3 regions of the Streptomyces sp. NBC_00080 genome follow, and region 2 is predicted to be linked to each of the others. Evidence: riboswitches for the same ligand, from Rfam matches in the RefSeq annotation. Region 2 holds a riboswitch; each other region holds the start of a gene.

The links. A riboswitch is a leader RNA that binds a small molecule or an ion and turns the genes downstream of it on or off. The one in region 2 is predicted to bind cyclic di-AMP.
Positions count from the first base shown of each region.
Region 1: it holds a riboswitch for cyclic di-AMP, as region 2 does, so the genes downstream of both, OHU34_RS17740 (transglycosylase SLT domain-containing protein) here and OHU34_RS35860 (C40 family peptidase) in region 2, are expected to answer to the same signal.
Region 3: it holds a riboswitch for cyclic di-AMP, as region 2 does, so the genes downstream of both, OHU34_RS11280 (M23 family metallopeptidase) here and OHU34_RS35860 (C40 family peptidase) in region 2, are expected to answer to the same signal.

Region 1 is NZ_CP108235.1:4,001,918-4,011,848, reverse strand. It holds gene OHU34_RS17755 (glycosyltransferase) at 1-1,129, opposite strand, end outside; gene OHU34_RS17750 (GNAT family N-acetyltransferase) at 1,245-2,309, opposite strand; gene OHU34_RS17745 (HAD family hydrolase) at 2,601-3,425, shown strand; gene OHU34_RS17740 (transglycosylase SLT domain-containing protein) at 3,519-3,992, opposite strand; cyclic di-AMP (ydaO/yuaA leader) riboswitch at 3,996-4,223, opposite strand; gene OHU34_RS17735 (polyprenyl synthetase family protein) at 4,868-5,878, shown strand; gene OHU34_RS17730 (LolA family protein) at 6,104-7,384, shown strand; gene OHU34_RS17725 (ATP-binding cassette domain-containing protein) at 7,531-8,589, shown strand; gene OHU34_RS17720 (ABC transporter permease) at 8,624-9,517, shown strand; gene OHU34_RS17715 (flavodoxin family protein) at 9,605-9,931, opposite strand, start outside.
Region 2 is NZ_CP108235.1:8,007,961-8,017,891, forward strand. It holds gene OHU34_RS35820 (LuxR C-terminal-related transcriptional regulator) at 1-1,599, shown strand, start outside; gene bioD (dethiobiotin synthase) at 1,596-2,318, opposite strand; gene OHU34_RS35830 (adenosylmethionine--8-amino-7-oxononanoate transaminase) at 2,321-3,610, opposite strand; gene bioB (biotin synthase BioB) at 3,603-4,859, opposite strand; gene OHU34_RS35840 (8-amino-7-oxononanoate synthase) at 5,007-6,134, shown strand; gene OHU34_RS35845 (DUF397 domain-containing protein) at 6,181-6,432, opposite strand; gene OHU34_RS35850 (helix-turn-helix domain-containing protein) at 6,442-7,302, opposite strand; gene OHU34_RS35855 (ATP-binding protein) at 7,516-7,998, shown strand; gene OHU34_RS35860 (C40 family peptidase) at 8,056-8,529, opposite strand; cyclic di-AMP (ydaO/yuaA leader) riboswitch at 8,533-8,744, opposite strand; gene OHU34_RS35865 (hypothetical protein) at 9,087-9,392, opposite strand; gene OHU34_RS35870 (ATP-dependent Clp protease proteolytic subunit) at 9,400-9,931, opposite strand, start outside.
Region 3 is NZ_CP108235.1:2,581,302-2,591,232, forward strand. It holds gene OHU34_RS11255 (alkaline phosphatase family protein) at 1-402, opposite strand, end outside; gene OHU34_RS11260 (DUF5998 family protein) at 402-998, opposite strand; gene OHU34_RS11265 (GNAT family N-acetyltransferase) at 1,171-3,984, opposite strand; gene OHU34_RS11270 (HPr family phosphocarrier protein) at 4,162-4,443, shown strand; gene OHU34_RS11275 (GntR family transcriptional regulator) at 4,670-5,365, opposite strand; gene OHU34_RS11280 (M23 family metallopeptidase) at 5,554-6,297, opposite strand; cyclic di-AMP (ydaO/yuaA leader) riboswitch at 6,312-6,480, opposite strand; gene OHU34_RS11285 (pitrilysin family protein) at 6,683-8,071, opposite strand; gene OHU34_RS11290 (pitrilysin family protein) at 8,068-9,417, opposite strand; gene OHU34_RS11295 (DNA topoisomerase (ATP-hydrolyzing) subunit A) at 9,688-9,931, shown strand, end outside.

The DNA of each region.
Region 1 (9,931 bases), 4.0 Mb from region 2:
GGTACGCGGTGAGGCCGGCGCCGTAGCCGTACGCCTGGGTCTCCAGGTCCCGCCAGGTCTCCCGGTGGTGGTGCCAGACCAGGGCCAGCGGGGTGTAGTGGAGCCGATGGCCCCCGGCGAGGACCCGGACGAACCCGTAGAGGTCGTCGCCGCCCCGCGCGCGCGTCCCCGCCCCGGTCGCCGGGTCGAAGCCGCCGGCCGCCCGCAGCACCTCCGTACGGAAGGCCATGTTGGCGCCGGAGCCGAAGCGGCCCGCGGTGAACGGGAACAGCGGTTCGTCGGCGGGCGGATCCTGCGGGTCGTACGTGCGGGCCGTGAAGCCCTTGGCGAAGCCGCCGTGGCTCTCCAGGAGGACCTGGGCGGGGGTCCGCAGCCGGGCCGGCAGGATCAGGCCGGTGGCGCAGCCGAGGCCGGGGTCGGCGGTGAAGGGCGCGGTGAGTTCCGTGAGCCAGCGCGGGTCCGCCACGACATCGTCGTCGGTGAACGCGACCACCTCGCCGTGGGCCCTCTCGACGCCCTTGTTGTGCGCGACGGCGAGACCGGGTGCCGGTTCGGTGACGTACCGCACGCGCTCGGCGTACTTGCGTTCGACCAGGTCCCGGGTCGCGTCCGTCACGGGCGCGTTGTCGACGACGACGATCTCGAAGTCCGGATGATCCTGGGCGAGCAGCGAGTCGAGCGCGAGCGCGAGCTTCTCGGCGCGCTCACGAGTGGCGACGACGACGGTGGTGAACGGGACGGCGGCGGCCGAGGCGATGGTCGGGGCCGTGGCCGTCGGGACGGCGGCCGAGGCGGTCTCGGCCTGGGCCATGACGGTCGGGATGGTGGCGTCCGGGGCGGTCTCGGCCTGGGCCGTGGTGGTCGTGGTCATGACGGCCTGGGCCGTGGTGACCGGGGCTGCCCCTTGCCCGGGCCCCGTGGAAGGCGGCCCGGGGGCCTGCTCGCGAGTGGCCAGGTCCATGAGGACGGTCTTCGGGTCCGCTCCCTCCGGCACCGACCCGAGCAGCGTCCCGATCGGCCGCCCGCCCCTTCTGACCAGCACGAACACCTCGCCATGCGTGACGGGCGGACTTCCCGGCCCTGGTCTGAGGGCACCGCCGTCGTCCAGTTCCAGCTCGGCGACCTGCACCGGCTCGATGTCCAGGAACCTCTGTATCTCCTGCTGTGCACGTGCAGCGCGGTACACGAACCCCCCTCGTCTCACGCCCGTCACACCCGTCATGCCGGCCGGCCGGTGCCGCCCGTCACGGTCGGCGCAGTCGGCCCGCGCCCTTCAAGGTCCGTGCGGCCGCCGCGGCAAGCCTCGGTCGGCTGCGCACGAAGTGATGCGCCCTGCGGGACGGCTCACGGCTGAGCCAGTGGAGCGCGGCGCCCACTCCCGGACGCGACCACGCCCCCTCGTACACGGGCAGCTCCCCGGTCTTCAGCGAGTCCTTGTACTCGGCCGCGCCCCGCCCCAGGTCGAGCAGGCCGATGCCCTCGGCGGCAGCGGACTCGGCCATCCGCAGATGCAGCACCAGGCCCGGCGAGAACTTCGCCAACTCCGGTTCGTACGCGGGAAACCAGCAGGCGAGGACGGTCGACGAACGCAGTCCGAAGTGCGCGGCGATCGGCCGGCCGCCGGCGTAGAGGACGGAGAGCGTGCCGGAGCACTCCGGCGCGCGGGTCCCGGAGAGCGCGTCCACGAGCCGGGAGATCCACTCCTGAGCGAACCGGTCCCGGCGGCCGGTCCTGCGGTACTGCGCGGACTTCCACGCCATGAGCGTGCGCAGCGCGGCCGGATCGCGCTCGTCGAACACGAACCGCACCTCCCCGACCTGGCGGCCGAGCCTGCGCTCCTTGGCCAGCGTCGTCTTCAGGAACTTCGGCGACTGGGCGCGCAGCACGGACTCGTAGGTCTCGTAACCCTTTTCGACGTCGATGACATAGGAGGCGTACTCCTCGGCCGCCTGCGGGACGAACAGCCCCTGCTCCGCCTCCAGGTTGTCGAAGGCGAAGCTCGACAGGCCGCACGCCCGCATCAGTTCGTCGGCGTTCAGCCCGAGACCCGGGGCCAGCACCGCGCCCTGCGCGTCCGAGACGCCGTACGCGAGGGCCTGGCCCTGTCCGAGCCGGCCCCGCTCGTGGGGCAGAAAGCCGACCGGCTCATGCCCCTCGTACACCACTGCCACCCGCGAGCGTGGCCGTACCAGGCCCATGGCGTCGGTGAACTCCGGTTCCATGAAGGGGTTTCGCGGCAGCGTCGACGCGGCGCGCAGCGCGCGCCACCGCTCCCTCTCCCCCTCGCCGAGGTCCTGCGGCCTCAGCACACGAATGCGCCCACTGCTCAACCTGACCCCCCGATCAAGTCCCCCCTGGACACCTGGACGGTACCGGTCCACCCGGGCATCGCGGTAGGTAGCGTCGTATGTTGTTGCCAATCGGTGCAGAGGCCTTTAACCGTCCGCTACCCGGCTATGTGCCAGAAAGCCGTTTCATTGCGTCGGTCGGCAGCCACGCGTGAGCCAGGCGTACAAGGGGAGTTGGCAGAACCGGACAGGACTTGGACGTCGGCCGGTTCGCGTCGAACCCGGGGGGCCCGGGATCCGTATTCTCTGATCATGGCCGCACCCACCGCATATGCCGCGCGCACCGCGTACTCCCTCATCGCCACCGACCTGGACGGGACGCTGCTCCGGGGCGACGACACCTTCTCCGACCGGTCGCTCGACGCGCTCGCGCGGGTGGCGGCCGCCGGCGCACGCCACCTGGTGGTGACGGGACGGCCCGCGCCCCGGGTGCGCCCGCTGCTCGACCGGCTGCACAGCAGGGGGCTCGCGGTGTGCGGGCAGGGCGCGCAGTTGTACGACGCCGGCGCGGACCGTCTGCTGTGGTCGGTCACCCTTGACCGGGAGCTGGCCGAGACCGCGCTCGGCAAGATCGAGGCGGAGGTCGGGCAGCTGTACGCGGCCGTCGACCAGGACGGTGTCGACGGGCTGACGCTCATCGAGCCGGGCTACCGGATGCCGCACCCGACGCTGCCCGCCCTGCGCGTCGGCCGGCGCGACGACCTGTGGTGCGAGCCGATCAGCAAGGTGCTGCTGCGCCATCCCACGCTGTCCGACGACGAGTTGGCGTCGACGGCCCGCTCGGTGGTCGGCTCGCTGGCCACGGTCACCATGTCGGGGCCGGGCACGGTCGAACTCCAGCCCTGCGGGATCACCAAGGCGACGGGTCTGGCCCTGGCCGCCGAACACCTGGGGCTGCGGCCCGAGGACACCGTGGCCTTCGGGGACATGCCCAACGACATCCCGATGTTCGACTGGGCGGCCCGGGGCGTCGCCATGGCCAACGCCCATCCTGAGCTCAAGGCGGTGGCCGACGAGGTGACGACGTCGAACGAGGACGACGGCGTGGCCGTCGTCCTCGAACGTCTGTTTCCGTAACCGGCTACCGGCTACCGGCTACCGGCTACCGGCCGCCGAGCCCCGGGCCCCGGCGGCCGACAACCGGTGACCGGTGACCGGCCGGCGGGACGATCAGTACGCGCCGAACACGTTGTCGATCGAGCCGTAGCGCGCGGCCGCGTAGTTGCAGGCGGCGGTGATGTTCGCGACCGGGTCGTACGAGTCCCACGACGTGCCGCTGACGTGGTAGGCGCGGAAGGTCGGGTCGATGACCTGGAGCAGTCCCTTGGACGGGATGCCCGCGGCCGCGTTGGAGTCCCAGAGGTTGATGGCGTTGGGGTTGCCGGAGGACTCGCGGATGACATTGCGGTAGATGCCGTTGTACGTCCCCGGGATGCCGTGCTGCCCCATGACCTGGAGGGAGGCGCGGATCCAGCCGTCGAGGTTGTTGGCGTAGCCGAGGCTGGTGGCCGTGGAGACGGCCGGGGTCGCCGCGGAGGCGGTGGTCGCCCCGAGGACGGGGAGAGCGAGCACGGCCGCGCCGGTGGCGGCGACGGCGAGCGTGCGGATGAAACGGTTGCGGCGCGGCTGAGCGGCAGCGGGCATGTCGAATTTCCTCTCCGGCGCCTGCGAGGTGAGCTGTCGGGTTCGGGCGGGAGCTGCCCGGTCGCGTCCTGACGGTCGCGGCTTAACCCCAAGCCGTACGGTCTGTCCGAAACGCCTTGTGTGTCCAAGACATCCGGAAATTCCGTTTCGGCGACTTACCTGGTTCCCCCGCTCCTGCCGAGCGTTATCGATGGGTGTTCGGGCGGCGGCAGGATTCGGCGTTCCGCCCGACAGGCCGGGAACGTATGCGAGAGCACATGTCCGAAACAAGTACCGGATTCACAGATCACCCCTATTGACCTTGGTCTGTGGCCTATGAGGTGCTTGATCCTTTGTCGGTGCAAAGCTTCAACTTGCTTGAGGGGTGCGGAGAATCGGTGAAGGGTGAACCCGGACCGGATCTCCGCGGGCAGTGAGCCAACTCACCAGCGTTCACAAGAGCGGCGAAACGGGCATTAGCCCCAACTCATTGTTAAAGCACCGGTGCTGGGCGGCGGAGGGGGGTGTGACGGAATCGCCTTCCTTCGCGCCCGATGCGTCACGGGGGAAGGCTGGGGGGAATGCGTGATCGTCGTCACGTGGCGAGAGGGTCGGACGGGCGCGTCGGGTCGACGGGAGCCCCGCTCCGGGACATGAATCTCCAGTTCCCGGAAACTCTCTCCATGTCCGCTCATATGAGCTGATCAAAAACATATCGGGCGTGATCCGATGGCGCCTGGCCTGCGGGGGCCTCCCGGGCGAGTCCATTCGAGCCCGCGGGACGTGGGGGCTATCGGTGATCGAAACGTGACCGGATACGCTGACTTGAGTGATGGCAGAGACCTATCGACAAACCGCGTAATCGCCAGTAGACACCAGCAGACAGGAGACCCCTCGTGACCGTCGTCGGGCCGTTCGGGCTGAGCGTGCGGGACCAGGCTCTGGAAGCCGATGTCCAGGCCGGATTGGCGGCTGTCGAGGAAGGCTTGCTCGAGGCCACCAAGAGTGCGGTCCCGTTCATCACGGAGGCCGCCCAGCACCTCGTACGCGCGGGCGGGAAGCGGTTCCGGCCGCTGCTCGTGGTGCTCGCGTCACAGTTCGGGGACCCGTACGCGCCGGGTGTGGTGCCCTCGGCCGTCGTGGTGGAGCTGACCCACCTGGCCACGCTGTATCACGACGACGTGATGGACGAGGCGGCCGTGCGGCGCGGGGTGTCCAGCGCGAACACCCGCTGGGGGAACTCCGTCGCCGTCCTCACGGGTGACTTCCTCTTCGCGCGTGCCTCCCACATCCTGGCCGACCTCGGGCCCGAGGCGGTGCGGGTACAGGCGGAGGCGTTCGAGCGGCTGGTCACCGGGCAGATCCTGGAGACGGCGGGGCCGACGGACGGGCGGGACCCGGTCGACCACTACCTCGACGTGCTCGGCGGCAAGACCGGCTCGCTGGTGGCCGTGGCCTGCCGCTTCGGGGCGATGATGTCCGGCGCCGACGAGACGGTCGTCGACGTGCTCACGCAGTACGGCGAGCGGCTCGGTGTCGCCTTCCAGCTGGCGGACGACGTCCTGGACATCGCCTCCGACTCGCACGAGTCGGGCAAGACGCCGGGGACGGACCTGCGCGAGGGCGTTCCCACGCTGCCCGTGCTGCGGCTGCGGGAGCGGGCGGCGCGGCTGTCGCTGCCCGAGGACATCGCGCTGTGCGAGCTGCTGGACTCCGACCTGACCGACGACGCCCGGCACACCGAGGCGCTTCAGGCGCTCCGGGCCCACCCGGCGCTGGAGCAGGCCCGCCGGGACACCGTGCGGTACGCGAAGGAAGCGCGGTCCGCGTTGGCGCCGTTGCGGGAGTGCGACGCGAAGGCGGCGCTGATGGAACTCTGCGACGCGGTGGTCCACCGGGCGGGCTGACCCCGGGACCCCTACGGGTCGGATGCCGCCTCGTCACCTTCGTGTCATACCGCAGGCGTATGTGGAGTTGAGCCCTCGGGTTGACGCTTCCCCATGGCTGATTTGGTCAGATGGGAACCACGGAAAACACCACTCCTCACCGATTCGGGTGAGAATGGCGGCTTGGGGTGGGGACGTTCAGGCGTGAGATGACCAGCCGCCGCCGACGACGGAGGTAAGGCACACATGGCACCGAAGGCATCCGACGACACCACGACCGGCGGGGAGTCGACCGGCGCGGAAGCCGACGACCTGCGCCTCGGACGGCGCAAGGCCGCACGGTACATCGTCCCGGTCACCGTGATCGGTGTGGCGGCGGCGACGATCGGGCTGGTCCCGGCGCTCGCCGACTCCGGCGACCCCGACCTGCCGAAGATCACCGCCCAGCAGCTCCTCGACAAGATCGCCGCTTCGGACGTGCAGCAGCTGTCCGGGACGGTGAAGATCAGCACCGATCTCGGGCTGCCCGACCTCGGCGGGCTGGAGAGCGGGCTCCTCTCGGGGGCCACCCAGGGCGGCGACGGTTCGTCCGCCGACCCGTCCACCAAGCTCACCGAGCTCGCCGCCGGCACGCACACCCTGCGCGTCGCCACCGACGGCCCGGACCGCCAGAAGCTCTCGCTGCTGGAGAACGCCGCCGAGTACAGCGTCATCCACAACGGCAAGGACGTGTGGGGGTACGACAGCGCCTCCAACGAGGTCTACCACTCGACCGCCGACGAGAGCTCCGACAAGGGCGCCGGCAAGGGCTCCGGCACGGCGGAGACCCCGGTCCCCGCGACGCCCAAGGAGCTCACCGAGGAGGCCCTGAAGGCGGTCGACGAGACGACCTCCGTGACCGTCGACGGCACCGTCCAGGTCGCCGGCCGTGACGCCTACAAGCTGCTGGTCAAGCCGAAGCAGTCCGGTTCCACGGTCGGCGCGATCAGTGTGGCCGTGGACGCGAAGACGGGCCTGCCGCTGAAGTTCACGCTGACCCCGGCGAGCGGTGGCGCCGCCGTCGTGGACGCGGGCTTCACCCAGGTCGGCTTCGCCAAGCCCGCCGCGTCCACCTTCGACTTCACCGCCCCCAAGGGCGCGAAGGTCACCGAGGGCGACGAGGCCGGGAAGAGCGCCCCCGGGCACTCGGGCAAGTCCGACGACCTCGCGAAGGACCTCGAAGGCGTCGAGGGCGTCGAGGGTGCGGAAGGCCTTGAAGGCCTCGACGGACTCAACGTCCTCGGCGAGGGCTGGACGTCCGTCGCCGTCTTCGACACCGGTGGCGAAGGAATGCCCTCGGGCGCGGAGGCCGGCGGCGACCTCGGCGGCTTCCTCGGCTCGTTCGGCGACAAGGTGACCGGCAAGTTCGGCTCCGGCACCGTCTTCTCCACCCGCCTGATCAACGCCCTGATGACGGACGACGGCAAGGTCTACGTCGGTGCGGTCACCAAGGACGCCCTGGTGAAGGCGGCGAACGCGGCGAAGTAGGCCAAGCGGCCGAAGCATGCCGCGTGGCCGCGTGGCCGCGTGGCCGCGTGGTGAAGTGATGACGTGATGAAGTGGCGGCGCGGGTGACGTAGGGCAGAGACCGGCCTCCGGACACCGGAGGCCGGATGAGCCGGAGGGGAAGGCCGATGGGGGAGCCAGCGCGGGAGCCCGTACGCGAGCCCGTGCCGGAGCCCGTACGCGAGCCGGAGTCGGAGCCGGAGTCCGTACGGGTGCCCGTGCCGGAGTCCGTACGGGTGCCTGTGGACGACGGCGCCGTCATCCACACCCGCGGCCTCACCAAGCGCTATCGCGGCGGACAGCTCGCCGTGGACGGCCTCGACCTGACCGTTCCGGCGGGCAGCGTCTTCGGCTTCCTCGGCCCCAACGGCTCCGGCAAGACCACCACCATCCGCATGCTGATGGGACTCATCGAGCCCACGGCCGGCGCGGCCCGTGTCCTGGGGCAACCCATGCCGCGGGCCGCGCGGGCCGTACTGCCCCACGTCGGGACCCTCATCGAGGGCCCCGCTCTCTACGGCTTCCTCTCCGGCCGCGACAACCTGCTCCGCTACGACGCCGCCGACCCGACCGCCGATCCGCGCACCCGGCGTGCGCGGGTCTCGGCGACGCTGGAGCGGGTGGGCCTGACGGCCGCCGCCGGCAAGAAGGCGAAGGCGTACTCCCTCGGTATGAAGCAGCGTCTGGGCCTCGCCGCCGCCCTGCTCCAGCCCCGTCGGCTGCTCGTCCTCGACGAGCCGACCAACGGCCTGGACCCGCAGGGCATGCGGGAGATCCGCTCGCTGATCCGGGAGCTGGCCGCGGAGGGCACGACCGTCTTCCTCTCCTCGCACCTGCTCGACGAGATCGAGCAGGTGTGCACGCACGCGGCGGTGATGGCACAGGGCCGGCTGCTCGTCCAGGGCCCGGTGGCCGACCTCGCCGCGGGAACACGCGGCCGACTGGTCGTGACGACGCCGGACCCGGCGGACGCGGCCCGGGTGCTGAAGGAGCAGGGGGCGGACGATGTCGTCCTCGGCGAGGACCGGGTGAGCGCCGAGGCCCCGCCCCCGGACCGGGATCTCGCGGACCTGAACGCCGCGCTGGTGTCGGCGGGGGTCCGCGTCCGCGGCTTCGCCGTCGAGCGGGCCTCCCTGGAGGACGCGTTCGTGGCTCTCACGGGGGAGGGATTCGATGTCGCGGGCTGACACGGTGGACGACCGGAACCGGACACCGGCATCGATGACGGCACCGGAACCGGCATCGACATCGGTGCGGACGGCGAACTGGACCTGGACCTTCGGGCTGCTCCGCAGCGAACTGCTGACCACCTTCCGGCGCTGGCGCACCCTCGCGCTGCTGGGCGTGCTGGCGGCCGTGCCGGTGCTGGTCGGGATCGCCGTGAAGATCGAGACGAGCGACGGCTCGTCCGGCGGACCCGGCGGGGGAGGGGGCGGTGGCGAGGGCCCGGCCTTCATCTCGCAGGTGACCAACAACGGGCTGTTCCTGGTCTTCACCGCGCTGGCCGTGACTCTGCCGTTCTTCCTGCCGATGGCGATCGGTGTCATCGCGGGCGACTCGATCGCCGGTGAGGCGAACGCGGGCACGCTCCGCTACCTGCTGGTCGCCCCGGCCGGGCGCACCCGCCTGCTGCTCGCCAAGTACGCGACCGTCATGATCTTCTGCCTGGTGGCCACGCTGGTGGTCGCGGTCTCGGCGCTGACGGTCGGGGCGCTGCTCTTTCCGCTGGGCGACCTGACGACGATCTCCGGCACCCGGATCGGCTTCGGCGACGGGCTGTTGCGGGCGCTGCTGATCGCCCTGGTCGTCGCCGCCTCCCTGACCGGCGTGGCGGCGCTCGGACTGTTCGTCTCGACCCTCACCAGCAGCGGCATCGCGGCGATGGCGACGACGGTGGGCCTGCTGATCACGGTCCAGATCCTCGACCAGATCCCCCAACTGCACGCCTTGCAGCCGTACTTCTTCTCACACCACTGGCTGTCCTTCGCCGACCTGATGCGCGAGCCGGTCTACTGGGACGACCTGGAGAAGAACCTCGGCCTCCAGGCCCTGTACGCGGCCGTCTTCGGCTCGGCGGCCTGGGCACGCTTCACGACGAGGGACATCACGGCGTAGACATCACAGCCTCAGGCATCACGGCATAGGCATCACGGCATAGGCGTCACGGCATAGGCGTCACGGCGTAGGCCTCGGGCGCAGGCCTCAGTGGGTTTCCCACAGGAAGCGCGCCGCCGGCGTCTCTCCCGCGAAGAACGTCTTCGCGCGGGTCAGCGCCTCCGTGTCCCTGAGGACGTCACCGGGCTTGCTGCCGTTGCCGAGCAGCACCCCGCCGAAGGACATCCCCATGTACGCGGCCGAGTTGTTGAGCGTCCCGACGAGCGGATCGGCGACCACGGGCTGGTCGTCGGCGAGCGCGGTGACGCCCCACAGGGTGCGCCCGGCGAGCGTCGCCCTGAAGTCGAGGCCGGGGGTGCGCAGCCAGCCCGACCAGTGGTCCAGGTACCGCTTGGTCTGGCCGGAGACCGAGTA
Region 2 (9,931 bases):
GACGCCTGGCACCGCGGTGACGGCGACCGGTCCCGCGCCCTCGCCGCCCGCACCGACGCCGACGCCCTCACCGGCATCCTCGCCCTGCGGACCGGGCACGCGGGGGAGGCGTTCGACGCGCTGCTGGCCGGGGCGGTACGTGCGGCCGGGCCGCGGCTCGCGCCCGGTGACCCGCCCCCGGGACGGGCCGGCTCCACGGCCCGTCCCGCCGCCTCCTCCGTCACCTCCCCGGTCGCCTCGCACGAGCCGGTCGCCTCGCACGAGTCCGGCGAGGCGGCGGGCTCCGTCCCCGCCGCCCCCGTCGCCCACCTCCTGGCCCGAGCCGCCGAGGCCGCCGTCTACACCGGTGATCTGCGCCGATGCCGTGAAGCGGCCCTCGTCGCAGGGCAGTCGGGCATCGACCCGCCCGGTGTGCTCGGCGGGATCGCCGCGGCCGTCGACGGGCGGTACGAGGACGCGCGCAACCTGCTGGAGGCCACCGCCGGACGGTGCGGTCCGGGCGGCGACCCCACCCTCCTTCTGCACGCGGGGATCGCAGCCCTGATGCTCGGCGACCACACCCGCGCCGCCACCGCCACGGTCCGGTCGGCCGCCGCAGCCCGCGCCCGGGGCGTCACCGCCGCCGTGTCCCAGGCCATGGAGTTCCGCGCCTACGCCGACTTCTGGACCGGCCGCCCACGCGCCGCCGAGGCCGCCGCGCTGGACGCCCTGCGGCAGGCGTACGCCACCGGACAGGACAACGGCGCCTGCCATCTGCAGGCCGCCCTCGCGATGTTCGCCGCGCTCACCGGCGACGAGGCCCTGTGCCGGGAGCGGGCAGCGGCCGCCCGCTCCTACGCCCTCGCCCACGCCCTGGGCCTGCCCGCCGCCCTGGCGCAGTGGGCGCTCGCCTTCCTCGACCTCGGCTCCGGCCGCTTCGACGCCGCCGCGGCCCGGCTGCGCGCCCTCGCCGCCTCGGGTCCGGGCCACGGCCACCGGGCCATCCGCCACCTGGCCACCCCGCACTATGTCGAGGCCGCCGTCCGCACCGGCGAGACCCGCGTGGCGCGCGCCGCGCACGCCGACTACGACCGCTGGGCCCGCGCCGTCGGCAGCGCCGACGACCTGGCCCTCAGCGCCCGCTGCCGAGCCCTGCTCACGCCGGGCGCCGACGCCGTCGAGCACTACCGCACGGCCCTCCGGTTGCACGCCGAAGGAACCCGAGCCTTCGAACGGGCCCGCACCGAACTGCTGTTCGGCAGTGCACTGCGCAGGCTGCGCCGACGCACCGAGGCCCGCGACCGGCTGCACAGCGCGATGGAGGCGTTCGAGTCCTTCGACGCCCCGCACTGCGCCGAGAGCGCCCGCGCCGAACTGCGCGCGCTGGGCGCCCCGGCGGCCCCCGGTCGCGGCGACCGGCGCCCGACGGTCCACCTGACCGCCCAGCAGCTGCTGGTCGCCCGGATGGCGGCCGACGGCGCCACGAACCGCGAGATCGCCGCCCGCCTCGCCCTCAGCCCCCGCACCATCGACCACCATCTGCGAGGCGTCTTCACCCGCCTAGGCATCCGCTCCCGCATCGAACTCGTCCGGCTGCTCGCGGACGCGGACGGCGGTTAGACCCCGGAACCGGTCCGCTGCCGGAAGGCCTCCGCCTCCCACGTCCCGTCCAGCCGCGGAGCCAGCCAACCGGGCGCCACGGTACGGAAATCGCCGGGCGCGAGAGCGCCGGCACCCGACGGCAGCGCCCCCAGCAGCGGGGCCCCGGCCACCTCCGGAAGATCCGCGACATTGCAACGCGAGGCCAGATCAGGGGAGTCGGGCCAGCTGCCGATCACAACCCCCAGCAACTCCACGCCGCGACGCCGCAGTTCACGAGCCGTCAGTTCCGTCGTGTTCAGCGTACCGAGGCCCGCCGAGGCCACCACCAGCACCGGCGCCCGCAGCAGCTGCGCCACGTCGGCCAGCGTCCCGCCCGCCTCGTCGAACCGTACGAGCAGCCCGCCCGCCCCCTCGACGAGCACCAGGTCGTGCCCGGCGGCCAGTTTCTGCGCCGCCTCCGCCACGTCCTGCGGCCGCACCGCAGCCAGGCCCGCCCTGCGCGCCGCCGTCGCCGGAGCCAACGGCTCGGGAAAACGGGCCACTTCGGCGGTCGTCACCGTGCCCGCGAGCCTGGCCACCTCGTCGGCGTCACCGGACTCGTCCGCCCGTACGCCGGTCTGCGCGGCCTTGAGGACGGCCACCGTCCGCCCCGCCGCGAGCGCCGACGCGGCGACCGCGGCCGTCGTGACGGTCTTGCCGACCTCCGTGCCCGTCCCCGTGATCACCAGGATCGGCATGTTCATCCCTCCCGCGCCGCGGCACACACCGCGCGCGCGATCCGTGCCACGTCCGCGTCACCGGTGACGTACGGCGGCATCGTGTAGATCAGGTCGCGGAACGGCCGCAGCCAGACACCCTCGCGCACCGCGGCCCGGGTGGCGGCCGTCATGTCCACCGGGTGGTCGAGCTGGACGACACCGATCGCGCCGAGGACCCGGACGTCCCGGACGCCCGGGATCTCCGCCGCGGCGGCGAGGCCGTCCCGCAGCCCCGACTCGATCCGTTTGACCTCGGCGAGCCAGTCCTGTCCGAGCAGCAGCTCGATCGAGGCACAGGCGACCGCCGCGGCGAGCGGGTTGCCCATGAACGTCGGCCCGTGGGCCAGCACCGGCACCTCGCCCCGCGAGATCCCGTCGGCCACCCGGGACGTGCACAGCGTCGCCGCCATCGTCAGATAGCCGCCGGTCAACGCCTTGCCGACGCACATCACATCCGGTGTCACCGCGGCGTGCTCCGCCGCGAACAGCGCGCCCGTGCGTCCGAACCCGGTCGCGATCTCGTCGAACACCAGCAGCACGTCGTGCGCGTCGCACGCCTCGCGCAGCACCCGCAGATAGCCGGGGGAGTGGAACCGCATCCCGCCCGCGCCCTGCACCACCGGCTCCACGATGACCGCGGCCAGTTCGTCGGCGTACCGCCCGATCGTCTCGCGCAACAGGTCGGCGTACGCCTCCTCGAACTCCACCGGAGGCGGGTCAACGAAGACCTGCCGGGGCAGCACCCCGGTCCACAGGTCGTGCATCCCGCCCTCGGGATCGCACACGGACATCGGCTGCCAGGTGTCGCCGTGGTAACCGCCGCGCCAGGTCAGCAGGCGTCGCTTGGCCGGGCGGCCCAGCGAGCGCCAGTACTGGAGGCACATCTTCACCGCGACCTCGACCGACACCGAGCCGGAGTCGGCGAGGAACACATGTTCCAGACCGTCGGGCGACATGTCGACAAGGAGCTTCGCCAGCCGTACGGCGGGCTCGTGGGTGAGCCCGCCGAACATCACATGACTCATCCGGCCCAGCTGCTCGCGCACGGCCTCGTTGAGCACCGGGTGGTTGTAGCCGTGGATCGCCGACCACCAGGACGCCATGCCGTCGACCAGATCGCCCGAGCCGTCCGCCGGCCGCAGCCGTACCCCGCTCGCCGACTCCACGACGAGCGGTTCGCCCCGGCCGGGCATCGGACCGTACGGATGCCACACATGGCGCCGGTCGAGCTCCAGCAGCTCGGGCACCCCGAGCCGGTCCGGCTCAGGCATTGGGCGCGAGATCGGTACCGGCGCCACGCCGGCGCACGGCGACCAGGTCCGTACGGGCCTCGCCGACCGCCGCGACCGGGGCCGCGGCCGGAGTCGACGCCGGAGCGGACGCCGGGGCGGAGCCGCACACACCGCCGCCGGTGTGCGAGCCGCAGCCCGCGTCCCCGTGCGAACCGCACCCGGAGTCCTCGTGCGAGCCGCAGCCACCGCCCTCGTGGGAACCGCAGCCCCCGGCCGCCGCCGTCGCACGGTGCTCGGGCAGGGTGACCTGTTCCGCGCCCTCCACCTCGAATCCCGCGTCCGCGATCATCTCCAGGTCGGCCTTGCCTGCCTGGCCCTCGGTCGTGAGGTAGTCGCCCAGGAAGATCGAGTTGGCCAGGTGCAGGGCGAGCGGCTGCATCGTGCGCAGATGGACCTCGCGGCCGCCCGCGATGCGCACCTCGACGTCCGGGCACACGAACCGCACCATCGCCAGGATGCGCAGACAGCGCTGCGGGGTGAGGTTCCACTCCTTGGCGAGCGGGGTGCCCTCGACCGGGATGAGGAAGTTCACCGGAACGGAGTCCGGGTCCAGCTCGCGCAGCGAGAAGACGACGTCCACCAGGTCCTCGTCGGACTCGCCCATGCCGGCGATCAGGCCCGAGCACGCCGACAGACCCGCCGCGTGCGCCTTCTGCACCGTGTCCACCCGGTCGGCGTACGTGTGCGTGGTCGTGATCTCCCCGTACGTGCCCTCGGACGTGTTCAGGTTGTGGTTGTAGGCGTCGGCGCCCGCCTCGCGCAGCCGTTCGGCCTGGCCGTCGGAGAGCAGACCCAGACAGGCGCAGACCTCGACGCCCTCGTTCTGGTCCTTGATCGCCTTGATGGTGCCGGCGACCCGGTCGACGTCGCGGTCCGTCGGACCACGCCCGGACGCCACCAGACAGACCCGCTTGGCCCCGCCGGCCAGCCCGGCAGCCGCCGCCTGCGAGGCCTCTTCCGGCTTGAGCCAGGTGTACTTCAGGATCCCGGCCGTGGAGCCGAGCCGCTGGGAGCAGTAGGAGCAGTCCTCGGGGCACAGCCCCGACTTGAGGTTGACGAGGTAGTTGAGTTTCACCCGTCGCCCGAACCACTGCCGGCGCACCCGGCCGGCCGCGGCCACCACGTCCAGCACGTCGTCGTCGGAAGTGGCCAGCACGGCCAACGCTTCCTCGCGGGTCGGCAGCTCGCGCCGAAGCCCCTTGTCCACCAGCGTGTTCAGCAGGTCCATGAGAGCCGATCCTGTCCTACGCACCCGCTCCGGGCCAAGGTAGGGATCACACAACACACCGGGTTCGACGTGTGGGTATTGCCACACCGTGGGTGGGCGGTCGGGCCGCTAGTGTCTGTCCGCTACCTACAAAAGCCCGGAGGACCCATGGCGTTCGGCTGGATCGACGAGCAGGCGGAGCTGCGGCGCCGGGCCGGACTCGTACGGACACTGAGGCCCCGCCCGGCCGACTCGCCGCTCCTCGACCTGGCGAGCAACGACTACCTGGGCCTCGCCCGCCACCCCGAGGTCACGGAGGGGGCCGCGGCGGCCGCCAGGACCTGGGGAGGCGGCGCCACCGGCTCCCGGCTCGTCACGGGCACGACCGAGCTGCACGGAGAGTTGGAGCGGGAGCTCGCCGAGCACTGCGGCTTCGAGGCGGCCCTCGTCTTCTCCTCCGGATACGCGGCCAACCTCGCCGCGGTCACCGCGCTGGCCCCGCACGGTTCGCTGATCGTCTCCGACGCGGGCAACCACGCCTCGCTCATCGACGGCTGCCGGCTGGCCCGCGGCACCACCCAGGTCGTCGGGCACGCCGACCCGGACGCGGTGCGCAAGGCGCTCGGCACCCACGACGGCCCGGCCGTGGCCGTCTCCGACACGGTCTTCTCCGTCGACGGCGACGCCGCCCCGCTGGCCGCCCTGGCGGCCGCCTGCCGGGAGTACGGCGCCGGACTGGTCGTCGACGACGCCCACGGGCTCGGTGTGCTGGGGGACGGCGGCCAGGGCGCTCCGTACGCGTCCGGTCTGGCGGGCGCCGACGACGTCGTCGTCACGGTCACGCTGTCCAAGTCGCTGGGCAGCCAGGGCGGCGCCGTGCTGGGGCCCGCGCGGGTGATCGAGCATCTGGTGAACGCGGCCCGGACGTTCATCTTCGACACGGGCCTGGCCCCGGCGGCGGCGGGGGCGGCGCTGGCCGCCCTGAGGCTGCTGCGCCGGGAGCCGCAGCGCGCGGCACGCGCGCGTGCGGTGGCGGGCGAGCTGCACGCGCGCCTGACGGCCGCGGGCCTGGCAGCGGTGCGTCCGGACGCCGCGGTCGTCTCCGTGCGTGCGCCGTCCCCGGAGGGGGCCGTGCGCTGGGCGGCGGACTGCCGGTCGGCAGGCCTGGCCGTGGGCTGCTTCCGTCCTCCCTCCGTGCCCGACGGCATCTCACGCCTCAGGCTGACCGCGCGTGCGGACCTCTCCGGGGCCGAGCTGGAACGCGCTGTACGGGTGATCGGCGAAACACGACCATGAGTCGGCGTGACACGGCCGTGGACCGCCTCTGACTACTGCGGTGCGGTCAGCGGACCGGCGCGACCTTCGAGAACACGGCGGTGAAGCCCGACCAGCTCTCGGGGGAGAAGAGCAGGGCGGGTCCGGCCGGGTCCTTGGAGTCGCGAACGGCGAGCAGGCCGGCCCAGGGGCCGGAGGCCGGCCGGGCCGTCTCCACACAGTTGTTCGCTCCCGTGCTGTAGCTGCTGCGCAGCCATCGCACATCAGGGAGTCGGTCGGGATCGGTACTGGAAGGTACGTTCCGCGGTGGTGCGGACATGGTGCCTCCTTACGCGCCGTCGGCTATCGCGGCGATGTAATCCGATGAGTCCCCGGGCGAAAGGGCATGCGCCCGAAGGGCGTTGAAGGCCTCGGTGTAGGCCTGGAGGTCTTCTTTCCGTTCGAGATAGAGGCTACTCGTCAAGTGGTCGAGAACAACCACATCCAGATCAGAAGTGCGCGAAAATGAGAAGATAACGAAAGGGCCGGTTACCCCGATATGCGCTCCGGCGGCGAACGGCAGTACCTGGAGCCGAACTTGGGGCAATCGGGCGGCTTCCACGAGCCGACCGAGCTGTCGTGCCATCACCTCGGGCCCGCCCACCTCCCTTCGCAGCACCGCCTCGTCCAGTACGGCGCTCAGTTCCAGCGGCGGCTGCGCGCGCAGCACGTCCTGGCGGGCCAGCCGCACCTCCACCAGGGTGTCGAGCTGATCCTCGGCGCCGCGCTCCACGGATGCCCTGGTCACCGCGCGCGCGTACTCGGGCGTCTGCAACAGCCCCGGTACCACCGTCGTCTCCAGGGTGCGCATCGCACTCGCCTGCGACTCCAGACTGATGAAGTCCCGGTAGGTGGGCGGCAGCACCCCGCGGTAGGCGTGCCACCAGTGGTCCCGGCCGCCACTGCCGTCGTCGCCCGCCAACGCCAACATCAGCTCCCGCAGTTGCGGATCCGCCACACCATAGGTGTCGAGGAGTAACCGCACATCGGCCGGTTTCGATCCACTGATACCGGTCTCGATGCGGCTCACCTTGGACTGGTGCCAGCCCACGAGCCGGGCCGCCTCACCACTGGTGAGGCCCGCCTGGGCGCGCAGATTGCGCAGTTCGGCGCCCAGCTTCCGGCGGCGCACCGCGGGACCGTGCTGCATGGGCTCCTCCTTACTCCTATCGGGCCGACCAAATACGCTCTGCCGTCGCAGAGTTCACCGCATTGGGCGACAGATATATGCATATCTCGGTGGATCCCACCCGTGACCGGCGCGGTAATGGCAGTCTGGCGAAGAAGCACCAGTCCGGGACCGTACTCGAACCATCCGCACCGTGTCGGGCTCCCGGTCCCGTGGGAAAGGGTCGACGTCGCCATGGCAGATCACCTGGAAGCATCCGTCACTCTGCCGAGCGATCCCGCCTCGGTCTACGCTGCTCGCGTATTCGTGGCGGGCGCCCTCGGGGAGTGGGGTCTGCCGGCGGACGCGGAGCTGGCCGACGCCATCCGGCTGATCGTCTCGGAACTCGCCACCAACGCCGTACAGCACACCTTCGGCCAGTCACCCACCTTCACGGTGGACCTGGCCCTCGACCGTGACGAACACCTGCGCGTCGGGGTCACCGACAGCCACCCGCGCTTCCCCAAACGACTGCCGGCCGCCGTCCAGCAGGACAACGGCCGAGGCATGGTGATCATTCGATGGCTGACCGCGGAGTGCGGCGGCAGGCTGAGAGTGCGGCCCACCCGGGAGGGCGGCAAGACGGTCACCGTCGAGCTCCCGTGGGCCGTCCCGGCGGCGGAGCCGGTGGCCGGCGCCCTGGCGGCCCCGGCGGAGGGTGAGCTCCCGGGGCGGTGAAGGCGTGTCAGGACGCCCCCACCACCCCGGGAAACCAGCCCGTGACCCGGCCAGGCCCTAGCGGACCCGCCCGTACCAGACGCTCTTGGTCCAGATCTTCTGGAGCTTCACCACGTCGCCGGTCTTGGGCGAGTGCCAGATCTTGCCCTTACCCGCGTAGATCCCGACGTGGTAGACGTTCGAGCCCGAGTGGAAGAACACGAGGTCGCCTGCCTTGCGGCTCGACGCCTTGATGTGCTTCGTCTTGTTGTACTGCTGGGACGCCGTCCGCGGCAGGCTCTTGCCCGCCTTCTTGAACGAGTACAGCGTGAGCCCGGAGCAGTCGAACCTCTTCGGCCCGGTGGCCCCGTACTTGTACGGGGCACCCTTCTTGGAGGCCGCGATCTGGAGCGCCTTCGTCGCCGGTGTGGCGGCCGCGGCGTCGGGGGCGAGCCCCGGGACCACGACCGAGCCGCCCACGGCGGCGATGGCGAAAGCCGAGGCCGTACCGGCCCTGGCCATGAGCGACGGGACACGATTGAGCGCAGTCATGCGCAACCCTTCGTCAGCCGCCTGTGAAGGATGACCTGTCGGATTCGGGCTGGCGAAGTTGCCCGGCCGCTGCTGCGGCTTCACCCCAAGGGCTGCTCGGCCCGGTCATGGCGTGACCGTTCCGGCGACCCGTCGTGCTTGGGTCCTCCACTCCTGCCGATGCACTCCTGTCGACCGGTCATCCGGGCGGCGGCAGGACTCGGCGTCCGCCCGGACCGCCCCGCCTCTTGTGGCGGGGGCTTGTCGTCAGTCAGGGATCTTGGCTCACCGATGTCCGAAAATCCCAACGGAACCGGGGATTTGTGGGGTTACTCACCACTCACCCGTTCGGGTGGACACCCTGATGGGCGATCAGGTGTCAAGGCACCCCAGGGGCTCCCACCAGCGGTGGAGCCCGCTATTCCGCCCGAAGAGCGCCCTTTTGCGCAACCTCGCGGGGGTCGGGGGAGCAGTAGACGCTCCGCTGAACGGGGGTACCTCTTATGGGTCGTTTCAACTCCGGTCCGGTCGTCACGTCCTGGGCGCGAGCGGTCCGGACCGGAGGCGGGTCGCCCGGGTCAACTGTCGGAGAGCGGAGGCAGCGTGACACGCGCGGTACGGCGCTCCCCGTCCAGCACGCGCAGCGCCCGCGCGAGCGTCGGCGCGTGCAGCTCGCTCTCGCCCCGCTGGTGCATGAGCGTCAGCGCGTCGCGCAGCGCGGTCGCCTTGGTCACCAGCGCCTGGGCGGCGCGCAGTCCGCGGTAGGTGTCGCCGTGGTGGGCGGGATTGATCCGGCCGAGCATGTCGACCACGTCGAGATAACCGTCGATCAGCTCGGCCTCCGCGCGGGTCAGCGCGGGCAGTGGCGGCAGCTCGGGCACCATCGGCGGCTCACCTCCCGCCGGGCGCGCCGGCCGATGCCTTGCGGCTGGGGATGATCCCGTCCACCAGGCCGTACTCCACGGCCTCCTGGGCGGTGAGGAACCTGTCCCGCTCGATGTCAGCGGTCACCTGCTCCGGCGTCCGCCCGGTGTGCCGTACGAGCATCTCCTCCAGGCTGGCGCGGGTCCGGGCCAGCTCCTCGGCCTGGATCGCCAGGTCGCTCGCCTGTCCCTGGACGGGCTCGGGCAGGGACGGCTGGCGGATCGTCATCCGCGCGCCCGGCAGCGCGTACCGCTTGCCCGGCGTGCCCGCCGCCAGCAGCACCGCCGCGGACGAGCCCGCCTGGCCCAGGCAGGTGGTCTCCACGTCGCAGGTGACGTACCGGATCGTGTCGTAGAGGGCCGTCATCGCGCTGAAGGAGCCGCCGGGGGAGTTGATGTACAGCGCGATGTCCCGGTCCGGGTCCTTGTGCTCGAGGTACATGAACTGGGCCATCACGTCGTTCGCCGAGACGTCGTCGATCCGCGTCCCCAGGAAGACG
Region 3 (9,931 bases), 5.4 Mb from region 2:
GCGCACGGTGTAGCCGGGCAGGCCGTGCGCGCCCGGGGGAAGGCCGGTGCCGACGGAGGCGAGGGAGGTCGCGGTGGTCGCCGGGTAGCCGGCGGTGAGCGGACGTCCGGTGCCGCCGCGCGAGCTGCCGAGCAGCGCGTGGAGATAGGGCGCCTCGTCGGGGTGGTCCTTGATCTGCTCCCAGCCGAGGCCGTCGATCAGGAAGACGCAGTTGCGGTCGGCCGGGGTCAGCTCCGGGATCGCCGCGGTCGTGCCGGGTACGCCCATCCCCGCGGCCAGCGTGGGCAGCAGGTCGGCGAGGGAGCCGGAACCGTACTCCGGGACGGGCGCGGAGCCGACCGCGAGCGGCTCGGGGAACTCCCAGGGGGCGGAGTCGAAGGGGGTGGGCACGGAGCGCGACATCAGCGGGTTACGTCCGCTGTCGCCTCGGACAGCGACTGCGCGAAGACGAGCGCCTGGCGGACCGTCTCCGGGCCGTCGCCGGCCTCGCTCACGCGCAGGCTGAGGTCGTCCGCCGTGGAGCTGCCGGTGTAGCCGTGGTCGGCGTCGCAGTTGGGGTCACCGCACGCGGCCGGCTCCAGGTCGATACGGGAGACCGCGCCCCAGCCGATGGTCAGCACGATCTCGCGCGGCAGGGTGCCCGGCGTGTACGACTCCGGGTTGGCGACCACCCTGCTGAGGACGACGGACGAGATCCGGCCGAGCTTCACGGACTCCGTGGACGTCGTGGCGTACGGCGTCGGGGAGGTGGTGTCGGCAGCCTGCTCGTCGGTGTGGCTGACGATGAAGCGGTTGCCGGTGAGGACCAGCACGGTCACATGCCGGCGCACCTCGTTCTGGTCGAACGTGGTCTCCTGGTGGACCAGGTACGACCGGATCGGCTCGCCGCCCACAGCGGCCTCCACCGCCTCGGCCACGAGGGCCGGGTAGTAGCCGCTGCGCTCGATCGCCGCGCGCAGCCCCTGGGTCGTCGTACTGGTCTTGGCCATGCCCTCCATCCTACGGGGACCCACCGACTGCGAGGCACCGCTCAGGACCCCTTCGGTAGGTCGGCGGCGGCGGGGGCGCGCTCCGTCCGTGCTCCGTGGGACGCGCCTCCCCGGAGTGAGCCGCTGCCCGGGAGGCACGTCCTCGCGCGCGTGCCCGACGACGCACTCCCGGGCGGTCCGCTCAGTACGTGGGCAGCGTCCTCGGTCCGAGGTCGTCGCGCGCCGGCGGGGGTGCGAGGCGGACGGAGGCGCCGAGGACGCTCAGCCCGTGCGGGGCGACGACGACCGGCTCCAGGGTGACCGCGACGACCTCGGGGTGGTCGTCGACCAGCCGGGACACGCGCAGCAGCAGTTCCTCGAGGGCGGCGGTGTCGACGGGTGTCGAGCCGCGCCAGCCGAAGAGGAGCGGGGCGGTCCGGATGGACCGGATCAGCGAGGTCGCCTCGCGGTCGGTGACCGGAACCAGCCGGTGCGCCATGTCTCCGAGCAGCTGTGAGGCGGCCCCGGCGAGCCCGAAGGACAGTACGGCTCCGGCCGCCGGGTCGATCACCGCGCGGACTACCGTGTCGACCCCGCGCGGTGCCATCGCCTGGACGACCGGGCGGATCTCCTCCGGCTTGCCGAAGAGCCCGGTCAACTCGGCGTACGAACGGCGCAGTTGCTCCTCGTCGGGTACATCGAGCCGTACGCCGCCCAGGTCGGCGCGGTGCCGCAGGTGCGGGGCGGTGGCCTTGAGGGCGACGGGGTAGCCGAGGGCGGCCGCGGCCCGTGCCGCCTCGTCCGGGGTGGGCGCCGGGATGGACCGGCGGGTGCGGATGCCGTAGCGGCCGAGCAGCTCGCACGTCTCGTCGGTGCCGAGGGTCAGGCCCTGCCCGCGCGCGAGGAGCCCGCCGATCAGTTCGGCGGCGCCCTTCTCGTCGATGTCCTCGTACTCGGGCACCTTGCCGGCGTCGGCCGCCTCGCGCCGCCAATGGGCGTACTTGACGGCCTCCGCGAGCGCGCGGACGGCGCGTTCGGCGGCGGGGTAGGCGGGGATGAGGTGCGTTCCCTCGGGTGCCGCGACGGCGGTGGGCACCGGCTGCGCGCCGTCGGGGACGTCGGTACGCGCGCGTGGGGCCGCTTCGGCGCGCGGTGCGGTGCTCGTCGCGGCGGACAGCGCCATGGCGAGACCGCCGAGTTCCACGTGCACGACGAGCACCGGTTTGGCGGGAGCGGCCGCCGCGGCCGACCGCAGGGCCTCCGCGAGTTCCGCGTCCCCGGGCGACCTCTCCCCGATCGCAGGGATCGCCGTCACGACCACCGCGTCGCACGTCTCGTCGGCCAGCGCCCGGGCCAGCGCCGCGTGGAAGTCCTGGGCCGACGCCTCGGTCGTCAGGTCCAGCGGCGGCAGCGGACGCAGCCCTTCCGAGAGACAGGCGTCGTACGTCAGCAGGCCCAGCGACTCGGAGTTGCCGAGGATCGCCACCCGCGGGCCCGTCGGCAGCGGCTGACGGGCGAGCAGCAGGCCCGCGTCGACCAGTTCGGTGATGGTGTCCACGCGGATCACGCCGGCCTGCCGCAGCAGCGCCGACACCGTCGCGTGGGGCAGCCGGGTCGCCCGCACGGCGTGCCCCTGCGGGGCGGAACCGGCGCCCTGGACGACCACCAGGGGCTTGGCCGCCGCCGTGCGCCGCGCGAGGCGGGTGAACTTGCGCGGGTTGCCGATGGATTCCAGGTACATGAGGGCGACGTCGGTGTCGGGGTCGTCGTACCAGTACTGGAGGACGTCGTTGCCCGAGACGTCCGCGCGGTTGCCGGAGGAGACGAAGGTCGATACGCCGGTGACGCCGGTGACGCCGCCGCCACGCCGGTGGAGGCGGGACAACAGGGCGATGCCGATGGCACCGGACTGGGCGAACAGGCCGATCCGGCCGGGTCTCGGCATCTCCGGAGCCAGGGAGGCGTTCAGCCGCACCTGGGGGGAGGTGTTGATGACTCCGAAGGCATTGGGGCCGATGATCCGCATGCCGTACGCGCGTGCGTGCCGGACGAGTTCGCGCTGGCGCTCCCGCCCCTCGGGGCCGCTCTCGGCGTAGCCGGCGGAGAGGACCACGAGTCCCTGCACGCCGTGCTCGCCGCACTCGGTGACGGCTTCGACGACCTGCTCCGCCGGGACGGCGACGACCGCGAGGTCGACGGGCGCCGCTATGTCGCGCACCGAGCGGTGGGCGGGCACACCGTCCAGTTCCTTCAGGTCCTCGGGGAAGGCCTTGTTCACGGCGTACAGCCGCCCGGTGAAGCCCGCCTCGCGGAGGTTGCCGAGGACGCTCCGGCCGACACCGCCGGGGCTGCGGCCGGTGCCGACGACGGCCACGGAACCGGGTGCCAGCAGCCGCCCCACGGAGTGCGCCTCGGCGCGCTGTTCCCGCGCACGCTGCACGGCGACGGAGCGCTCGGTGGGTTCGAGGCCGAACTCCAGGTGTACGACGCCGTCCTCGAAGCTGCGCTTCTGGGTGTAACCGGCGTCCGTGAACACCTTGATCATCTTGTTGTTGGCGGGGAGCACCTCGGCCGCGAAGCGGCGGATGCCCCGCTCGCGCGCCACGGCCGCGATGTGCTCGAGCAGCGCGGAGGCGACGCCCCTGCCCTGGTGGGCGTCCTGGACGAGGAACGCGACCTCGGCCTCGTCGGCAGGCGCCGAGGCGGCCATGCCGTCGGCACCAATGCGGTCATAGCGTACGGTGGCGATGAACTCGCCGCCGACCGTGGCCGCGAGTCCCACCCGGTCCACAAAGTCGTGGTGCGTGAAGCGGTGGACGTCCTTGTCGGACAGGCGCGGGTAGGGCGCGAAGAAGCGGTAGTACTTCGACTCGTCCGAAACCTGCTCGTAGAAGCTGACCAGGCGCTCGGCGTCATCGACGGTGATGGGGCGGATGCGCGCGGTGCCGCCGTCGCGCAGCACCACGTCGGCCTCCCAGTGGGCGGGGTACTCGTGCCGGTCCGACGCGCTCTGCATGGGGCCCAGAGTACGGCTCGCGTACGACAACGGCGCGAGGCAGTCTGTGGAGGACATTCGTCGGATCGAGGCCGCGATCCGACGACCACGTCGGGAGGGGACACACGACCCCTCCCTCACACGCTTCACGTGTGGAACACTGGTCTAGACAACCTGAACACTGAAGGGCAGCATCACATGGCTGAGCGCCGCGTCAACGTCGGCTGGGCCGAGGGCCTTCACGCCCGCCCCGCTTCCATCTTCGTCCGGGCCGCCACGGCCGCAGGTATCCCGGTGACGATCGCCAAGGCCGACGGCAACCCCGTCAACGCGGCCTCCATGCTGGCCGTTCTCGGCCTGGGCGCCCAGGGCGGCGAGGAGATCGTCCTCGCCTCCGAGGCCGACGGCGCGGACGCCGCCCTCGACCGTCTGGCGAAGCTGGTCGCCGAGGGTCTCGAGGAGCTCCCCGAGACCGTCTGAGCGCGCCGCCCCCTTTGCGCCTGAGCCGCCGCCGCACTCGCGGAGGTGGTTGCGCGCCCTCGGGGGTGCTCAATTGACGGGGGCGGTGTTCGTCGCTCCAAAGGTGCCGTCCCGCTAAACCCCGAAGGGCTCGTCCGAATTATCGGGCGAGCCCTTCGCATTTCCCTTTACGGGCAGCAGAAATAATCCCCCGCGAATTATCCCCTCTTTGTATACGGCCCTCGTGTTAATGCCGCAGACCCGTCATGTTTACGGGAGGTTGCGAAGTCCTCACACGGTCGGCGCGCTCGGGGCCGCCGGAAAAGCGCAGCCGGTGCGCGCCCGTCGCGCGCTCGGTGTGCAGCGCCGTGATCGCCCGCGCACGCTCGCCGTCGCCGCGCGCCACCGCATCCACGATCGCGCCGTGCTCCGCCCAGGACTCCACGGGGTTCGCCGGAGCCTCCACCGCGTACATCCAGGCGATCTTGTGGCGCAGCTGGGTGAGCATCGACGTCAGGGCCTGGCTCCCGGAGGACTGGGCGAGCGTCTCGTGGAACCAGCCCCCCAGAGAGCGCAGATCCTCGCTGTTGCCCCGCCTGGCCCGCTCCTGGCCCAGCCGGACGAGGCCGCGCAGCACCTTCAGATGGGCCTCGGTGCGCCGCTGGGCGGCCCGGGAGGCGCCGAGCGGCTCCAGGAGCATGCGCATCTCCAGCAGGTCCGCGGCCTCCTGCTCGGTCGGCTCCGCGACGCACGCGCCCGCGTGCCGCCGCGTGACGACGAAGCCCTCGGCCTCCAGCGTGCGCAGCGCCTCTCGGACGGGGACGCGGGAAACGCCGTAGCGGCGGGCGAGGAGTTCCTCGGTGAGGCGGCTGCCGCGCTCGTAGACACCCGCGACGATGTCGTCCCGAATGGCCGTGCACACCGAGTGCGCCGGAATACGCATGACGGACCTCCGCCTTAATCCCCGTGAAACGTCGACGATTGACGTGTGTTCCGTGACTCTATTGCAATGGGCGGGGATTTCCGATGGCGGGCCGGAATCCAGGGATATTTTTTGGACAGCAGGGCCTCGAAAACGGCGAAAGCCCCGGCCGGGAGGGCCGGGGCAAGACGATCTGTCGCCGTGGGTCGTCAGACGTTCACGCCGTGCGTGCGGAGGTAGGCGACCGGATCCATGTCCGAGCCGTACTCCGCGGTGGTGCGGGCCTCGAAGTGCAGATGCGGGCCGGTGACGTTGCCGGTGGCGCCGGACAGGCCGATCCGCTCGCCCGGGGTGACCGTCTGGCCCACCGACACCGCGAGGGACGACAGGTGACCGTACTGGGTGTACGTCCCGTCGTGCATCTTGATGACGATCTGGTTGCCGTACGACCCGCCCCAGCCGGCCTCGACCACGGTGCCGGAGCCGACCGCGTGCACGGAGGTACCGCTCGCGGCGTGGAAGTCGATGCCGGTGTGGCTGCCGGAGGACCACAGCGAACTGCTGGCCTGGTAGCCGGTGGAGACGTAGGAACCGGCGATCGGCAGCACGAAGGTGTTGAGGCGCTTGCGCTCGGCCTCGCGGGCGGCACGCACGCGTGCCTCGCGCTCCTCCACGGCCTTCTTGGCGGCGGCCTGCCGGGCGGCCTCCTCGAAGGCCGCGTGCTTCTGCACGGCGACCTGGTCGTCGATCTGCTCGACGACGGACTCGCCGGCGGTGACCACGGGGATCAGCCCGGTCTGCTCGGGGGTGGGCTCGGCGGCGAAGGCCGGGGTGGAGGCGACCGTGGCCATGACACCGGTGGTGGTGAGCGCCGCGATGCCCGCCGCGCGGACGCTGGTGCGCTGCATCCGGCTGGGCCGACGGTGCTTCCCGGTGGCGCAGGTGAACGCCATGAAGTTGGGGGTGTCCTTTCCTTCCCTCTCGCCTACCGGGTTAGCTGACGGGTTCGGAGCAGGAAGGTCTCCTACGGACCCCCTCGCGTTCACGCGCGGGCGTCCGATTCACCCCAGGGACTTCACAAGTGGGTCCCCGGCTCCCCTGGCTCGCGCCGTACGGGGACTCGGCGATGACTGTCCGGTGCCGCGGCTGCGGCGCACTGCCTGACGAACAGCCCGGATGACGCTAAGCGGCGCGGGTTTCAATCCTCAAACGGATCCCGGTTTTTGTAGCGCATCCCACAGGGCAGACGGGCAACCTCCGCCTCAATTCGGACATACGGAGGCCCTGGTGACGCTTTCGTCGACCAGGGCCCCCACACGCGCGTGCCGTTGCCGGGAACTACTCCGCGGACACGACCTTCACCTCGCCGATGCCGAGGGCCTCGACCGGCTCCTTGATCTGGGCCGCGTCACCGACGAGGACGGTCACCAGCCGGTCCACCGGGAAGGCGTTCACGGCCGCCGCGGTGGCCTCCACCGTGCCGGTCGCGGCGAGCTGCTGGTACAGCGTGGCCTGGAAGTCGTCGGGCAGGTGCTGCTCGACCTGGTCCGCCAGCGTGCCGGCGACGGCCGCGGCGGTCTCGAACTTCAGCGGGGCCACACCGACCAGGTTCTGCACGGCGACGTCACGCTCGGCGTCGGTCAGCCCCTCGGCGGCGAGGGTGCGCAGCACCTTCCACAGGTCGTCCAGAGCGGGGCCGGTGTTCGGGGTGTCGACGGAGCCGCTGATGGCGAGCATCGCGGCGCCCGAGCCGTCCGGGGCGGACCGCAGCACCTGCCCGAACGCGCGGACACCGTAGGTGTAGCCCTTCTCCTCGCGCAGGACACGGTCCAGCCGGGAGGTGAGGGTGCCACCGAGGCAGTACGTGCCGAGCACCTGCGCGGGCCACACGCGGTCGTGCCGGTCGGCACCGATCCGGCCGATCAGCAACTGCGTCTGCACGGCGCCCGGACGGTCCACGATGACGACCCGGCCGGCGTCGTCGGCGGTCACCGGCGGCACGGGCCGCGGCTGGGCCGAGGAGCCCGTCCAGGCACCCAGGGTGTCGCCGAGGAGCACCGCCAGGTCGACACCGGTGAGGTCGCCGACGACCACGGCGGTGGCCGTGGCGGGACGGACGTGCTTGTCGTAGAAGGCGCGTACGGCGGCGGAGTCGATCTTCTCGACCGTCTCCGCGGTGCCCTGGCGCGGCCGCGACATCCGCGCGGTGGCCGGGAACAGCTCCTTGGAGAGCTCCTTGGCGGCGCGCCGGGAGGGGTTGGCCAGCTCGTGCGGGATCTCGTCCAGGCGGTTGCGGACGAGGCGCTCGACCTCGCTGTCGGCGAACGCGGGGGCCCTGAGGGCGTCGGCGAGCAGACCGAGGGCCTTGGACAGGCGCGAGGCCGGCACTTCGAGGCTCAGCCGGACACCGGGGTGATCCGCGTGCGCGTCCAGGGTGGCGCCGCAGCGCTCCAGTTCGGCGGCGAACTCCTCGGCGGAGTGCTTGTCGGTGCCCTCGGAGAAGGCCCGCGCCATGATCGTGGCGACGCCGTCGAGGCCGGCCGGTTCGGCGTCCAGGGGCGCGTCGAGGAGGATCTCCACGGCGACGACCTGCTGGCCGGGACGGTGGCAGTGCAGCACGGTCAGGCCGTTGGCCAGCGCGGTGCGCTCGGGCGCCGGGAACGCCCACGGCTTGGCCTCGCCCGCCCTGGGCTGGGGGTGGAAGTCCATCGTGGCGAGCTCGGTCACCGGGCCGCCTCCTCGTTCTCGTCCTGGTCGGCGGGGGCTTCGGCGGCGGTCGGCTCGTAGACGAGCACCGCGCGGTTGTCGGGGCGCAGGCGGGCCTTGGCGATCTCCTGCACCTCCTGCGGCGTCACGTCCAGCACGCGCTGGACTGCGTTGAGGGCGAGCTGCGGGTCGCCGAACAGGACGGCGAACCGGCACAGTTCGTCGGCGCGGCCGGCGACCGTGCCGAGCCGGTCGAGCCACTCGCGCTCCAACTGCGCCTGGGCGCGCTCCATTTCCTCGGCCGTGGGGCCCTCCTCGGCGAACCGGGCGAGCTCCTCGTCGATGGCGGCCTCGATGACGGGCACCTCGACGTCACCGGACGTCTTCACGTCCAGCCAGCCCAGGGAGGGCGCTCCGGCGAGCCGCAGCAGGCCGAAGCCGGCCGCGACGGCCGTACGGTCACGGCGCACCAGCCGGTTGTAGAGGCGGGAGGACTCGCCGCCGCCGAGGACGGTGAGCGCCAGGTCGGCGGCGTCGCACGCACGCGTGCCGTCCTCGGGCAGCCGGTAGGCGGCCATCAGCGCGCGGGCCGGCACCTCCTCCTCGACGATCTCGCGCAGCTGCTCGCCGATGACGTCGGGCAGCCCGCCGTCACGGGGCGCGGGCTTGCCGTCGTGGCCCGGGATCGAGCCGAAGTACTTCTCGACCCAGGCGAGGGTCTGCTCCGGGTCGATGTCACCGACCACGGAAAGGACCGCGTTGTTGGGCGCGTAGTACGTGCGGAAGAACGCGCGTGCGTCCTCCAGGGTCGCCGCGTCCAGGTCGGCCATCGAGCCGATCGGCGTGTGGTGGTACGGGTGGCCGTCCGGGTAGGCGAGAGCGGTCAGCTTCTCGAAGGCCGTGCCGTAGGGGACGTTGTCGTAGCGCTGACGGCGCTCGTTCTTGACGACGTCGCGCTGGTTCTCCATCGACTCGTCGTCCAGCGCGGTGAGCAGCGAGCCCATGCGGTCGGCCTCCAGCCAGAGGGCGAGCTCCAGCTGGTGGGTGGGCATGGTCTCGAAGTAGTTCGTGCGCTCGAAGCTGGTGGTGCCGTTGAGCGAGCCGCCGGCCCCCTGGACCAGCTCGAAGTGTCCGTTGCCCTTGACCTGGCCGGAACCCTGGAACATCAGGTGCTCGAAAAGGTGAGCAAGACCCGTACGCCCCTTGACTTCATGGCGTGAACCGACGTCGTACCAGAGGCACACCGCCGCGACGGGGGTCAGGTGGTCCTCCGAGAGCACCACGCGCAGGCCGTTGGCCAGACGGTGCTCGGTCGCTGTCAGGCCCCCGGAGCCTGCCTGGGCTGTGGCCGTGTGACCCATGGGCATGTACGTCCCTTCCGATCGCGGACGCGGTCGTCGAAACCGCGGTTTTCCTGCCGGTCCTGCCACTGTATGCAAGCGTGCGGACGGTCCGCGAAGTTCCCGGACGACATACGCCGAGAGCGAGATCGCGTAGCCTGCGGGCAGCCGTGGAGGAGATGCCTCTGCGTTCGGGCCGGACGGCCGACGCCGGGTCCTCGCCCGCGCTGTCAGTGCCACGGTCCACAATGGTCCGCGTCAGATCCCGTATCACGCCCCAGCAAGGAGCCGGCAGCGATGGCCCGCCGCAGCACGAAGACCCCGCCGCCCGACGAGTCGTTCGAGGAGCGGATCCTCGACATCGACGTCGTCGACGAGATGCAGGGCTCCTTCCTCGAGTACGCGTACTCGGTCATCTACTCCCGCGCCCTGCCGGACGCCCGTGACGGCCTCAAGCCGGTGCACCGCCGCATCGTCTACCAGATGAACGAGATGGGCCTGCGCCCGGAGCGCGGCTACGTGAAGTGCGCGCGGGTCGTCG